DNA from 3 places in the Paenibacillus sp. FSL R5-0887 genome. Region 2 is predicted to be linked to each of the others. Evidence: riboswitches for the same ligand, from Rfam matches in the RefSeq annotation. Region 2 holds a riboswitch; each other region holds the start of a gene.

Region 1 (5,119 bases), 3.4 Mb from region 2:
ATCTGATGGAGTTTCAGATTGCTCAAGAATATACAGGGCAGCAGCGGCATCTCTGTTATCTCGTTCCACAGTGGAAAGAAGTCCTTGATTTCAATACTTATGCCAAAGGGCAAACTACGCTTGTGAAACATATTGTGGACGGATCGGTGTGGGGAAATAAGTATAATGGTGTGGCTGCTGTAACTAATGTCGGGGATGACATGAACTGGACGGGGCATGGGTTAGCTCAAGCCAATCTGTATGGATATGGAAGATTAATTTGGAATCCGGAGCTGACGGCAAAAGAAATAGCTGAGGAATGGATTCGCCTTACCTTTGGCACTGATAAAGGTCTAGTGGCTGCTATTCGCGGGATGTTAATGGACTCATGGAGGATTTACGAATCTTACACAGCTCCATTAGGTGTGGGCTGGATGGTTAATCCGGATCATCATTATGGGCCGAATGTGGATGGATATGAATACGCCAAGTGGGGAACGTACCATTATGCGGATCATAAGGGCATTGGTGTGGATCGTTCAGTCAAATCGGGAACGGGGTATAGCGGACAGTATATGGGTCTTAACGCATCAAATTATGAGAATCTAGCGTCTTGTCCAGAAGAGCTGCTGCTGTTCTTCCATCATGTTCCATACACGCATGTTCTGCAATCGGGGCAAACGGTTATACAACATATCTACGATACTCATTTCGAGGGGGCAGAGCAGGCTGCACAGCTTCTAGCAACATGGGAATCACTTGAAGGCAGCATGGAGAGTGGATTGTATGTGCAAGTGAAGCAACGTCTTGAAGAGCAAGCAGAGCATGCGCAGGAATGGAGAGATCGGATCAATACGTATTTTTACCGCAAGAGCGGAATTGAGGATCTTAAAGGCAGAAAGATTTATTAGATTTCGATTCGAGGGATGATGATAGTGAGCCTCACGATTAGAGCGATTTTGAAAGATTTAATGGGAACTGTGGAACAGGTAGAAGGGACTGTGGATATTCTGAACCCAGGGGAACCGGAAACTGAAGTCACAGGGATTATTACGGCCTTCTCTGCCACACAAAATATTGTGGAGCAAGCAATAGCGTTAGGAGCCAATTTGCTGATCACGCATGAAGGTGTATTTTATAGCCATCATGCAGCGAGCGAGTGGTTAGAAGGTGATCCGGTTTATCATGCGAAAAAAAGTCTGATCGAACATTCCCCAATAGCTATTTTTCGTTATCATGATTATTGGCATCGGCAAGAGCCGGATGGGATTATGATGGGCTTGCTGCGAGAGCTGGATTGGTCAGACTATGTGGAAGAGCAGCAAGCGGCTGCTACGATTCTCACTATTCCTGCTATGACTGTAATGGAAGCTGCTCAGTATATTAAAAGTAAGCTAGGCATCTCTTATGTACGCGCTGCTGGTGACCTGTCTCTGTCCTGCAAACGCGTAGGGATATTAGTAGGTTACAGAGGAGGCGGGATGATGGCTATTCCGCTTTTTAATGATCACAATCTTGATTTAATTATCGCTGGAGAGGGACCAGAGTGGGAGACTCCGGAATATGTGCGGGATGCAGGGCACCAAGGCAGATCTAAAGCGCTCATCATGTTAGGTCATGCGGAGAGTGAAGCGCCGGGGATGAAATATTTAGCTGAAATCTTAGCAGACAAATATCCCATGCTTCCTACCCGGTTCATTGCTGAACAACCCATCTATCAGATGGTTTAATCTGGGGAAATTAAGAGTACGGAATAAATAAACATATTATGGAGAAAATGAAGGGAAACAGGTCACTGAGAAAGGAGTGTTTCAATGGAAATTCCTTTGGAGGCTGATGAAGTATTAAGTCGGATCAAAAAGCTGCAAAGCGACGGAAGCTCGATCAGTAAAAAACAAGTAAAGCAAAGCGACCCAGAGCTTATGAGAAGTGCGCTGTTCTTTTTTCCAAGCTGGGAGCATGCATTGAAAAACGCCGATCTTTTGTAGCCATAGTATTGTAAAAGGAAGCTAAGTGGACAGGGGGAGATCTCTGATTCTGCTTAGCTTTTTTCTTTTTTATGAAATCATTCGTGCTGTTCATGTGAAATAATATTAACAAGCTTGCCAAACGGATCGGGGACATAGAAACGACGAACACCCCAAGGTACAGAAACTGGCCCAATATTGGTATTGAAGATTGTCGTTTCTTATTAAATAGGAAAGTACTGGTGAATCACCCCCTTTTTCGCTTGCTTCAGAGCAGTTTTTCTAAAGAAAACGAGTAAACAAGAGCAAAAGAAAGAGAAAATGAAGAGTATGCTTAATATGAAATGAAAAGCATTGCTTTCAACATTATTTTGACCAGAGCCCTCCTTTACAAGAAAACCTTACAAGAGTATGATTCATCTCAGAACTGAGAATTATCTTAAATTTACAATTACATAAGCAATCCGCTTAATTTCCGTTTCTGGAAAGCGGGGGAACCAACAACTGGCAGCCGATGTGAGAGTCGGCACTGGTTATGGGGTGAATCCTGTTCCGGGTGCATAATATGCATCCCTGCAGGTAGGGCAACTCTCACTGCCCGAATCCGACAGCTAACCTCGTAAGCGTATGGAGAGAGGATGAATGGCGTGTTTAGTGATGAATAGCCACAGAGAATCCCTCTGTGGTTTTTTGCTGCGTTTTTAAGCAGATATAGTCGTAGAATTTATTATGAAAGAGGTGTTACCTTTGCCTATCGCTAAACTGAACGGAACTTCGCTCTATTATGAAATCAATGGAACTGGCACTCCGGTTGTGTTTATCCATGGACATGGATTAACACACAGTATGTTCAAACCACAGCTGGAGTATTTTTCCGATAAATATAAAGTGATTTTGTGCGATTTACGGGGGAATGGCAAGTCTGGTAAACTGCTGGAGGCCCCACATGAGATTATTGAGACGCAATGTCTGGATCTGATTATGCTGTTGAATGACCTAGGTATCCGTGAAGCAGTTTTTGTAGGAATCGCCTATGGTGGCTTAGTCGTTCAGCATATTGCCAAACAATATCCTGAGCGTGTAAAAGCCATTGTGGTCGCGGATAGCTTTTGTAGGACTCACGGATCAACAATAGTAGGGAAAATACAAACTATGGCAGCATATTGCAGTTTACTAATGTATTATCTCCCAAGCGAGCTGGTGTTGCCTTCGATTCGGATGATGTACCGAGAGCGCTGGAGTCTGGCCTACAATGAGATTAGAAGAGGACTGCTGGACAAACGCCCCCGGGAGTTATATCGGCAAAGGCTGGCTACGAGCCATGTTGATTACACCAGATGTTTAAAGGCTTTTAAACGTCCTGCATTATGTATTGTGGGGGACTTTAATGAATTTGGAGTGAATTGTATGAAGGAAATGGTGTCTCAGCTGCCGCAGGCGCAGTTGGCGATTATTCCGAACGCATTAGATCCAAGTAATCTGTGCCAGCCGGAGCAATTCAATGCGATTCTTCAGCGTTTCTTAGAGAAGCAGCAGGGCAGTCAGCAGATTAGCTGATCTATAGGGAGACCTTCACAAGCGAAGCGTTTAAGTGAGAAAATAGGCGTCCCATAGCCAGGGCGGAATGAGCTGGCTATGGGTCGTCTTTCTGGGAAGAACTTTAGGGGAATTCTCCCTAAAATGAAGGAGATTATGGCTCCTAGAACGTAGATTAGGGAAATCCTCCCTAATAATAGGATGTTTTTAGCCATAAATGGGTATTTGCATGAATTTTTAGGGAGGAATTCCCTAAAAACCTCATTTTAAAGCGATTATCGATGAACATTAGGGAGAATTTCCCTAATATAATGGATATCTAACTAAAGGCTGGCTCATCCGTAGTGAAATCTACGAATGAGCCAGCCTTTGGTTATTTTACTAACCGATGGATGTTGAACATTTACAAGCATATTGTACCTAGAACGCCACTTAATGTCCCTACCCTACCACAGCACCAAATATAGCTCACCAGACGTGGGAAAGAACAATAGACTCTAAATAGTTATAGAAGGAGGCGTAGTAAGCAACGCATCTGCTACTCTTGCATTTTGTACAATGCGATCTACTCGTGTAAGATTAAGATAATTCATACTAAAGGAGCTGAGTCATGATGTCTCAAGCTGAAACTATAAAACTGACTTCATTATCTTCAAAAGGGGGCTGCGGCTGCAAAATCGGTCCCGCCGATCTCATGCAGGTTATTCGTAGTCTGCCACCAACTGTTCCTAACCCGGATCTACTTGTAGGTCTTGATACTAGTGATGATGCAGGGGTGTATCGTTTAAGTGATGAATTAGCGTTAGTGCAAACTGTTGATTTTTTCACGCCGATCGTGGATGATCCCTATTCATTTGGTCAAATTGCAGCAGCCAATGCATTAAGCGATATTTATGCGATGGGTGGAAAGCCGCTTACGGTGCTTAATATTGTGGCCTTTCCTATTTCTGTTTTAGATAAAAGCATTCTCGGTGACATTTTGCGCGGTGCAGCGGATAAAGTACAGGAAGCAGGAGCTACTCTTGTGGGCGGACATTCCATCGACGATAAAGAGCCCAAATTCGGATTGGCCGTTACGGGCCTTGTGCATCCTGACAAAGTAAGAACGAATGCGGGCGCCAAGGTGGGAGACAAGCTGATTCTAACGAAGCCTATCGGTGTGGGGATCTTAACAACTTCCATTAAAAAGGATCAGCTATCTCCTGAAGAAACCACACGCCTTACGACAGTAATGTCTACTTTGAATAAAAAAGCGGCTGAAATCATGGAGCCTTATGATGTACATGCTTGTACAGATGTTACCGGATTTGGGCTACTGGGACATGCCTCGGAAATGGCTAAAGGGAGCGGCACGGGCCTGATCATTCGTCAAGGCGATGTACCGATGCTGCCAAGAGTAAGAGAGCTTGCGGAGCAGGGATTTGTTCCAGGAGGCACTAAGAATAACTTTGCCCATCTGGAAGGCAGCATTCTTTATCCGGAGGAGATGGACCAACTAAGCCGCTATATTCTATGTGACGCTGTGACTTCTGGCGGACTGCTGATCTCTGTGGCCCCTGAACAAAGCGAAGATTTGCTAAAAGAGTTAGTAGATGCAGGGGTAGAAGCGGCATTGATCGGAGAGGTAACGGAAGAGC
Region 2 (5,119 bases):
AATTAGTAAATAGCGTCATTGGGGTCCGAAAGCCTCAGCAGGAGATCGTGCATCTAGCGCAGCTTAATAATCTAGCAGACGTCCATTATCATGCCATTGCCCGTACATTTTATTTTCTTTAGTGTTTGCTATGAATTTGTCTAATTTACTCTTAAATAAATCTGGCTGATGTTTATTGCTTTGGATCGTGTCGATCCGAACTCTTTTATAAAGGGCTGGAAAGGCCGTGAAATTCTCATATACTTGCCTGTCCTCTTTTAGCCGTTGCTCTATAATCTTATCTACTATAAAAGAATCAGGGTTCATATCAGGAAGTATCCGTTTTCCTTCAGCACTCATTAACCCCAGCTTTTCGAGGCGGCGGACACGCTCTTTATTCAATTCAGTCCAAGAGCTTTTGTTGCTTCGGGGAGAGAGTCTTTGCGCCAGCTCCGTTTCCGAAATTTTCTTTTTCACTCCATCGATCCATCCAAAACACAAACATTCCTCAACTACGTCCAAATATAGCAACGTTTCTGAGTTTGGCGTCATACTAACGAGTACCCAACAAGATTGTTCAGTCTTACAATTCTCCTGCAGCCAAACTCTTAAATCTTCTCTCGTTTTCACTGTAATTAGATTTTCAATCTCCATAATTAAAATACAATTTCCTTTCTAGGTATGGAGTGGAGCGTCTTGCCCATCCGAGATTAAATAGCTTCCGCAGGAACCTGATACCAAAAAAGAGCATAGTCATTCATGGTGGAAGCATGGCCTAACTGCCGTAACATAGTAGATACATTGCCTCTATGATAAGTCCCGTGATTGGCGACTTGCAACACAATTTCTGATAGGCGTGTTTGGCGGATTCCGGCGAATGGATTGTCAAGCAGAATGGTTTGCTCCAAATCGGATTGGTTGTGTAACCATGCTTTGTATTGTTCTGATAGCTGGGCAAAGATATTTACGTATTCATCCACAGAATCTAGAATGCTCAAATTTAGCGGGATACTTTGTTGAAAAGCCTCTGGCATGGCAGTGCCTGTTAATACAAGATACCACATCGTATCAACCGCATAGATATGGCTAAGGGCATGAGCGATGGTGGGAAATGAGCTGTTCACTTCTTGACTTAGCACAGAAGGCGGGAGTTCCTTGATTCTTCCCAGGATAGTTTGGTTTGCCCAAGTGTGGTATTTAAACATTTCTACTGTATAATTTGTCATTCGTACATTCTCCTTTTGAATGGTCATGGATTTGTTTTTGTTACTGTAGTTAATATAAAAGAAGAAGTATGACATCAGACTGTCATACTTCTTCATAAAGTTTGAGTGTGTTTTGAAGCTGCTCTTTTAAAATACCTCGCAATGCAGGGGGTTCGAGGACTTCGGCGCCGCTGCCAAAACTCAGCAGAATGGACCAAAGCCAATGTGCTTCCAATGGCTTATACACAGGAATTCGCATCGTCATGCTTTTATCGGAATGAAATTCCTTGTCGACTTGATGAAACTGATCCAAAGCTTCTGCCAGAGCCTCAGGGCCTACCCGGATCACTATTTCCTCCACCTGATCTGCCCTGTTTGAACAGCCGGCCTCTTTGGGTACCTCATGTTGCGAATGAAAGGTATCCTGCGTCAGGAACAAATTCAGCATCCGGGAAAGTCGGAACTCCCGATAGTCCTGCCGTGTCCGGCAATAACCATAGATGTACCAGTTGCTATATTTAAAATGAAGCTTTACTGGTTCCATTTCACGGGTTGTACGTTCATTTTTTACACTGATGTAATCAAAACGGACAACATTTCGTTCCGATATAGCCGCACGTAAAAGAGGAAGTGCGTCAGGATCCGTACGCCGGGTTTCAAGATCCACCGCGAGACTAGAGGTCTGTGGCTCCGTTCCAATCGTTTGCAGCCGTTCAATGGTTCCTTGCGTATGCTCATCTTCAAAAACGGAAGAAAGACTGTTAAGTACAGTAATCAGAGAAGTGACATCATACGAACGGAGCAGGCTTTTATCCATTTTATATCCGTCCATTATGCCATATCCACCTTTAGTACCCTGATACGATACGACCGGGATGCCAGCGGCACAAATCACATCGATATCCCTATAGATTGTTCGCTGGGAAACCTGAAACTCTTCAGCCAGCTTGGAGGCAGATAAAACTTCGTGGTTCAATAGCTTGTAGATCATAGAAATCAATCGTTCCAATTTCATGTGTGCATTCCCACCCATTAGTCCATTTCGTGTTACAGCGTGATTATATCATAGATTTTTTCGGGCTAATTTTGGGAGGGAGGAGTTTTGTTGTTGGCGATGAAGAAATATCCTATGACAGAGTCGATTAAATCTATTTACAGATTAAATCCGCAGGCTCGCCTGATAAATCATTAACAGAAATAATAGCATCGTTTTTTTTCACAGGTGGGGTCCAATATTGCTCATTCCCAGGCAGGTCATCGAACCATTCGGCGTCCTTTGGACAATCTAGAATCATAAATTTTCCGTATTCCTGATCTCTGGATTGATGGTATTTGAGATAGGCTTTTCCGTTATCAATGGCGAGAATTTCTATTTTTCCTGAGGTGTGGCTCATGGATAAGCGTACTCTTTTGCCAAGTCCTGAGGTTCTGGCTTTGGCTTCTTCTACAATTTGATAGACTTGCTCGAGCGGTAATACGAAATCTCGGTTTCCGGCTACGGGCCGGTTCACAAAGAAGTAGTAGGGTGTAACGCCAGCCCATGAAAGCCGGTCCAGTAGTTCCCCTAAAATAACGGGATCATCGTTGATGCCTTTGAGGATGGGGGTCTGATTTACGACAATTGCCCCTGCGTTGTGGAGAGCTTTAAATGCTTTTTTGGCTTCAGGTGTGATTTCACGAGGATGATTGATGTGCGCCATAACATAGATTCGTTTGTCTTCGGTAGAGTAAGTACGAATCAGCTCCAGCAGCTCTTCGTCTTCAGAGATCCGCATCGGATTAAATACGGGAATTTTGGAACCTAGTCTAATGATCTTAACATGCTCAATGCTTCTTAGATTTTCAATAATGGATCTTAGCTTCGGTGTGGAGAGAATTAAACTGTCCCCGCCCGTAAGAAGTACGTTGTTAATCTCCGGATTCTTTGCGATATACTCCAAGCCCGGAGAGACATCAGCCATCGCCTCTTTCACGTCATTTCGGAACAGACGCTTACGGAAACAGTAGCGGCAATAAGCCCCGCAGACCTCGGATACAATCAGCAGTGCAGTTGTTCTATACTTGTGCTGACAACCAGGTACCACATAATTCGTGTCCTCATCGGAGGCGTCCCAGCGCCCATATTCCAGCAGTTCACCTTCGTTAGGAATAACCAGCTTACGGATGGGATCATTTGGATCATCCCAGTTAATTAAAGACAGATAGTAGTCATTTACACGAAAAACAAATTTGTCCGTAATTTCTTTCAGATTCTCTTTTTCCAGCTCAGACAACATAGCTATTTTGTTAATATCCGTGAAGTACTTTACCTTTTGCACGTACATCTCTCCTTTGTCTCGTAGTGTGAGAAATGAGGGAGCCTTAGTGTCAAAGGCCAATCTACTGCCAGCAGGGTCCAAAAAAGCACAAAAAGAGACCCTTAGCAAGGGTCTCTGGTTATGTAAATAACATGAAAAGCAGACCCATCCACTGCTGACGAGGTTAGCTGACGGACTCGGGTAAGATGGTACCCTACATTCTAATGCTCAATGATTCGCCCCAATTAACTGGTTCCCCCGCTTTTCAACTGTAAAAGTTGGAAATTAAGCGTAGATAAAGTATACCCTATCAAGTTTTGAAAAGTCAAAAGAGAATCCTAGATTCACTTTCAATTGTTAGCGCTACTTCCGCCGAGTAGTTTAGGCAACAGCGTTAGCAGCTTCTCCCGGGTTAACGCATCACTAGAGTTCCATTTGCTTCCGTCGAGCAGATAAACATGTTCCTGACGTACTGCCGGGAGACTGTTCCAAAGTGAACTGTCTAGTAATCGTTCCATCGCAGCTCGCGAGTCTTTGCGTTCCGGAATGAGCATGAAGATATGATCTCCGGCGTAGGCAGGCAGTCGCGTTGGATCAACTTCGGCGAACCCTAACTCTTCGTCCAATATGGCCTGGATCTCTTCGGTCGGTTGTAAACCACATGGGGCATAAAGCGCAGTGGAGAATCCGGACATTCCCATAGCATATAGATGATCTCCATGATCATAGACCAAAGCAGAGGCGGTTTCTCCAACTTGAAGGGTTGTCGTGTAAAGCTGCTGCCACATGGCAGCGTTTTTGATTGTGAATGACTCCAGCCATGCTTCGGCTTCGCGCTGTTTACCTAGCCAACTGCCTAATGTCCGCATTCGGTTGTCGAGAGGCGCAAATGAATCAAAGGTGAGTGTCGGAGCGATACCAGAAACTGCTCTGTAGGCTCTTTCATCACTATTTGCCAAAATGATCAAATCTGGGTTTAGGGAAGCGGTCAACTGCGGGTCCAGTGGAAACCCGACGTTGGCGAGCTTCTTAAGCCGATGTTTATAGACGCTGTTCCGGGCGAACGCTTCATCTCCACCGATAGGCTTTACGCCTAACGCGAGAAGGTCGCCAAGTGTTTCGCCATGATAGACAATACGTTTCGCTCGCTCTGGAATCTCCACCTCATGACCCGTCCAATCCTTGACGGTAAGCTTACGACTTTGCTGATGTGCATATTGTCCGGGTGTAACTCCGGTTTTTTGCCGAAAGCGGCGGCTGAAATAGTATTCGTCCGAGAAGCCGACCAGTCTGGCGATTTCCCGCAGTGGTTCAGTCGATTCCTGCAGGAATCGTTTGGAATGATTAATGCGCAGATCCGTCAGGTATTCAAGCGGCTTTTTACCCGTAAGCTGCTGAAAGATCGGTGTATATTGCCAGATTGATATTCCCGCCAGTTCAGCTAACTGCTTCACGGTGATACTCTCTGTATAATGCTCCTGAATGAATGTTATGGTCTTTTCTACGGATTCCGTAGGACTTGGCAGGTGTTTGGAAGGGTAATTATGCTCAAAAAGTAGCAGCAGCAATTCTTGGAATTTTAATTGTCGCTTGAATTGTTGTACATCATCGGTGTTATTCCTGTTCATGAGCAGGTCT
Region 3 (5,119 bases), on a different contig from region 2:
TATTCTCACAGACTGCGGTATGCTCTAGCCATAGTCGGAACTTCTCTTTTCGTATAACAGATAGATGTAAGGGAAAGGTGCTGCGGGATCTCAAGACATACCAACCGGCGCTTACATCTTTCCAAGGCTCCTTGAAGGCTGTAAACCACGGGAGCTTTTGGTGTGATGACCAATCCTGCTGCTGCTGTTGTTCTCGAATTTTTTTATATATCTCATATACAATCTTAGAGTCTAAACAGTCTTTACAAGAAGAAGGTGTGCTGAACTGGCGAAGGGCTTGGATCTGGTTCTGGCCAAATGCATAGCCTACAATGTACCTGTGATTATGTTCTTCGAACCACAAGGCCCCGAAACAAACGTAATTTAGACTTATCGGCTCAAGCAGCCCTTGATGTATCCCTAAATAATAGTGCTTCAAAACATTCACCCCATCCAGCGTGCTATCACCTAATAAGCTCAGGTAACGCAAAAACCGCAGCAAGAGGAGGACCTCTGCTGCGGTTTTGGATTACAGGCAGATATACCTGGGCCAAAGCGTGGCGGATCAAGGGTCTCTCTCTTTACGCTTACGAGGTTAGCTGTCGGATTCGGACGGTGAGAGTCGCCCTACCTATTGAGACTTATGCAGTCTCCTTTGGATTCACCCCAAGTAGGCCAGGTGGCCTGATGGTTCCCCCGTTCCCTGCAATGCAGGAACTCAGCGTTGATTGTTTTTCATGAATTGGATTCAACCCGAATCATACTCTTTTCAAGATTTTCTGTAAAAAACGGAAAATGTTCTTTTAGAGCAATTTTAACCATATCCTGCCGACTACGACTGAAAAACGAGGTAAATAGGTATTTATGGCGTGTTATCGCGCCTCTTTCTCGTTCAGCCTCAGCTTCTTGCGTTTCTACCTATAATGGGAATTTGCAGTATTTTCGCTCTAAAAAGGTGAATAAAATCACATGGGTTATAGATAGCGATTAAACGCTCCAAACTCGAGTAAACAAGAGATATAGAGAGATTAGATATCAAGTAAGCGCTATCTAATGGGAAAATAGTTTTTAATTTGCATTATTTTGGCATCATTCAGGTTTTACAAGTCTTCGTGCATAAGAGTATGATTACTCCTGTTTCAACGACAATCGAATATTTGATCCGCTTAATTTCCGATAAGGAAAGCGGGGGAACCAACAATCGGCAGCCGATGTGAGAGTCGGAAGCCGATTATGGGGTGAATCCTGTAGAGGGTGTGAGTGAGCTCGCATCTATACAGGTAGGGCGACTCTCACCGCCCGAATCCGACAGCTAACCTCGTAAGCGTATGGAGAGAGGATGAGTGCAATGTGACCGCTAGCGAGCCACAGAGGAGATCCTTTGTGGCTTTTTGCTGTGCTCTTAGAAGCAAAGCATTTATGGAGGCCTCCCCTAAGAGGTCGCTAAATTCATCATTAGCGGTATTTGTAAGGCAGCGTCTAATGACGTGACACAACCGAGCTTTAGGTTGTGCCCGAAAATGACGATAGGTCAACATCCTTTCGGAGATTTTCGTTGCCTCCTTGTTGTAAATGAGCAGGAGGAGAAAAAAAGATGACGGATCAGAATGAATATGTGCTTGTATGTGCGCCTACAAAGGCGGGAGAACATTTCATTAAACTTCTGAAGTTCAGGGGTATTAAGATGGCGGGATTAACCAACAATGTGGCTGAGAAAGCTTTACTTGAGGAGCTCGGGATTGAGCAGGTTATTCTTGTGGATACCCGCCATCAGAGCACTTGGTTTCGCCCATCGTTCCCGGTAGGCAGGGTATATCTGTTTGAGAGCAGCTTTCCGCTTTGCTGCCGCTATATTCAGATGTGCCGTACCTGGACGACACAGCCGATTTTTGTGATTACAAGTTCAATAAATCCTAGATTGGTCTATAAAAGACTTGGTGCGAGCTATGTAATCTATTCCCATAGTGGTGATGCTGATTTTCTAATCGATAGATCACCTCATCAAGGATAATGGAAGGAGTGCGGAAGATATGATGGATCTGTATATGGTGGCTTCGTTAGCTGTAATTTACGGGTTATTTTATGGCTTTATGCGCTGGTGCGCAGGTGTAGTTGAGGATACGGGGAGGGATAAGCTGTGATTCTAGTAATCGCTGTTACCCTACTGTTGTTTATATATCTGGTTTACGCGTTGATTCATCCTGAGAAATTTTAAGGAGGGGCATTCATGGGCATTTTGCAAATAGTCGTCGTAATTGTAATTCTCATCTTGCTGGTCAAGCCGATGGGAACTTATTTATATCATGTATTTTCTAACGAACCGAATCGTACGGATCGCTGGTTTGCAGGCACAGAGAAAGGTATTTATAAGCTGATCGGCCTGAAAAAACGGGACGGAATGTCCTGGAAGAAGTATGCACTCAGCTTTGTTTTAACTAATATCGTACTGGTTGCTTTCAGTTATATTTTTCTGAGATTACAGCGGGGATTGCCGCTGAACCCGAATGGAATTGCCGATATGGAACAGACGCTTTCATTCAATACGGTGATCAGCTTTATGACCAATACGAACCTGCAGCATTATAGCGGGGAGACGGGACTATCGTATTTTTCACAAATGGCAGTCATCACGATGATGATGTTCACGTCTGCAGCGAGCGGATTTTCTGTTGCGGTTGCTTTTGTCAGAGGGATTACAGGACAGAAATCAGTCGGGAACTTTTTCGAGGACTTCGTAAAAGCACATATTCGTGTATTCATTCCATTAGCTCTGCTAGTTTCATTGGTGCTGGTAGGATTGCATGTGCCACAAACGCTCAAGCCATCGCTTGAGGTCACTACACTTGAAGGCCAGACGCAACAAATCGCTATCGGTCCAGTCGCTTCTTTGGAATCAATTAAACACTTAGGTACGAATGGTGGCGGCTTCTTCGGAGCCAATTCAGCACATCCTTTTGAGAACCCTAATCCACTTACGAACGTTCTGGAGATTCTCTCTATGTGGATGCTGCCAGCCTCTTTGCCATATATGTACGGGTTGTTCGCTAAGAACAAACGTCAGGGCTGGGTGATTTTCACAGCAATGATGACCTTGTTCGTACTACTGCTAGGATTGAATTATTATGCGGAAACCAAAGGCAATCCAGCTATCAATGCGCTGGGGATTGAGTCTTCGCAAGGCAGCATGGAAGGTAAAGAGGTACGTTTTGGTATCCCGCAATCTTCGCTGTTCACTTCGGTAACAACGGCAGCTACGACAGGTAGTGTTAACAATATGCATGATACGCTGACACCGCTAGGTGGCATTACCCCTCTGGCCCTAATGATGCTCAACAACGTCTTTGGGGGAAAAGGTGTCGGACTAATCAATATGCTGATGTATGCCATCATGGGTGTCTTCTTATGTGGACTAATGGTTGGCAGAACACCAGAGTTTCTCGGGCGAAAGATAGAAGCCAAGGAGATGAAGCTAATTGCGATTGCTATCCTTGTGCATCCGTTCATTATCCTTGTACCAACAGCAGGTGCGTTCTTAACGGACTTGGGCAACGGTTCCATCACGAATCCCGGATTCCATGGACTTAGCCAAGTGTTATATGAATATGTCTCTTCTGCCGCGAACAATGGTTCAGGATTTGAAGGGCTTGCGGACAACACCACCTTTTGGAATGTTACAACCGGGATCGTAATGCTGCTTGGCCGTTATGTCTCTATAATCGCGATGCTGGCAGTTGCAGGCTCACTGATCCAGAAGAAGCCAGTTCCTGAGACGATTGGCACATTCCGCACAGACAATGGTCTGTTCACCGGAATTCTGATTGGTACCGTTGTAATTATCGGGGCTCTGACGTTTCTGCCGGTCATTGTGCTCGGCCCGATTGCAGAATATTTGACCTTACGGTAGGAAGAGGGAGAACAAGATGAGTACTGTAAAAAGAAAAAAGCTGCTGACGGGACCCATACTCCTAAGCGCTGTAAAGGATAGCTTTATTAAGCTTAACCCGGTGACGTTAATCAAAAATCCGGTCATGTTCGTAGTCGAAATCGGTACGATTATTGTATTGCTTATGGTACTGGCCCCCGGATATTTTAATGCAGAGAAATCGGTAGGCTTCAATATCACAGTGTTGTTCATTCTGCTATTCACAGTGCTGTTTGCCAACTTCGCTGAAGCGCTGGCTGAAGGCCGCGGGAAAGCCCAGGCGGATTCACTCAAGAAAACGAAACAGGATATCACAGCTAACAAACTCGTTGGAGGGTCTGTGAAGACCGTTTCTTCTTCCGAGCTTCGTAAAGGAGATATCGTCATCGTCAGTCAGGGAGAACTTATCCCTGGCGATGGTGAAGTAATTGAAGGGCTGGCCTCCGTAGATGAATCGGCAATTACAGGTGAATCTGCACCTGTTATTAAGGAAGCTGGCGGAGATTTCGGCTCAGTCACAGGCGGCACCCGGGTAGTCAGTGATGAGATTAAAGTCAAAATTACCAGTGATCCCGGTGAGTCATTCCTGGATCGGATGATCTCCCTCGTTGAAGGGGCGAAACGTCAAAAGACACCCAATGAAATTGCACTAAATACACTCTTGATCAGTCTGACGTTGATTTTCCTGATTGTAGTAGTGACCTTGCGGCCTATTGCGACTTATCTGGGCGTTGATCTAGATATTCCTGTTATGATCGCTTTGCTGGTCTGTCTGATCCCGACCACAATCGGGGGACTGCTCTCCGCTATCGGGATAGCAGGGATGGACCGCGTCACACAGTTTAATGTCCTTGCTATGTCAGGGAAGGCCGTTGAAGCTGCCGGCGACATTAATACAATGATTCTAGATAAGACCGGTACGATTACTTTCGGAAACCGGATGGCGAGTGATTTTGTGCCTGTTGGAGATGAAACGGAAGCTGAGCTTACGGCTTGGGCAGCTATTAGTTCGCTAAAGGATGAGACTCCGGAAGGACGTTCGGTTATTGAGCTGGCTAAGAAGCTGGAGCGCAGCTATGACAGCAAACTTGCTGAAGGCGGAGAGTTCGTAGAGTTTAAGGCTGAGACCCGGATGAGTGGTATAGATCTACTTGATGGACGATCTGTTCGTAAAGGGGCAGTCGATTCCGTGAAGAAATGGGTACAGTCGAAGGGCGG

Evidence for each region. A riboswitch is a leader RNA that binds a small molecule or an ion and turns the genes downstream of it on or off. The one in region 2 is predicted to bind cyclic di-AMP.
Region 1: another riboswitch for cyclic di-AMP. It lies ahead of MKY14_RS17210 (alpha/beta fold hydrolase); the one in region 2 lies ahead of MKY14_RS01920 (KamA family radical SAM protein).
Region 3: another riboswitch for cyclic di-AMP. It lies ahead of MKY14_RS24740 (hypothetical protein); the one in region 2 lies ahead of MKY14_RS01920 (KamA family radical SAM protein).

Annotation. Positions count from the first base shown of each region.
Region 1 is NZ_JBBOCE010000001.1:3,860,489-3,865,607, reverse strand. Features, by position in the region: gene MKY14_RS17230 (alpha-glucuronidase family glycosyl hydrolase) at 1-890, shown strand, start outside; gene MKY14_RS17225 (Nif3-like dinuclear metal center hexameric protein) at 915-1,709, shown strand; gene MKY14_RS17220 (hypothetical protein) at 1,794-1,967, shown strand; partial or broken gene MKY14_RS17215 (glyoxalase) at 2,045-2,155, opposite strand; cyclic di-AMP (ydaO/yuaA leader) riboswitch at 2,402-2,588, shown strand; gene MKY14_RS17210 (alpha/beta fold hydrolase) at 2,694-3,503, shown strand; gene selD (selenide, water dikinase SelD) at 4,096-5,119, shown strand, end outside.
Region 2 is NZ_JBBOCE010000001.1:437,577-442,695, forward strand. Features, by position in the region: gene MKY14_RS01905 (YdeI/OmpD-associated family protein) at 64-633, opposite strand; gene MKY14_RS01910 (DinB family protein) at 690-1,205, opposite strand; gene MKY14_RS01915 (helix-turn-helix transcriptional regulator) at 1,288-2,199, opposite strand; gene MKY14_RS01920 (KamA family radical SAM protein) at 2,333-3,508, opposite strand; cyclic di-AMP (ydaO/yuaA leader) riboswitch at 3,640-3,783, opposite strand; gene MKY14_RS01925 (AraC family transcriptional regulator) at 3,832-5,119, opposite strand, start outside.
Region 3 is NZ_JBBOCE010000002.1:1,546,956-1,552,074, reverse strand. Features, by position in the region: gene MKY14_RS24745 (hypothetical protein) at 1-481, opposite strand, end outside; cyclic di-AMP (ydaO/yuaA leader) riboswitch at 550-713, opposite strand; cyclic di-AMP (ydaO/yuaA leader) riboswitch at 1,133-1,322, shown strand; gene MKY14_RS24740 (hypothetical protein) at 1,574-1,990, shown strand; gene kdpF (K(+)-transporting ATPase subunit F) at 2,117-2,194, shown strand; gene kdpA (potassium-transporting ATPase subunit KdpA) at 2,207-3,883, shown strand; gene kdpB (potassium-transporting ATPase subunit KdpB) at 3,900-5,119, shown strand, end outside.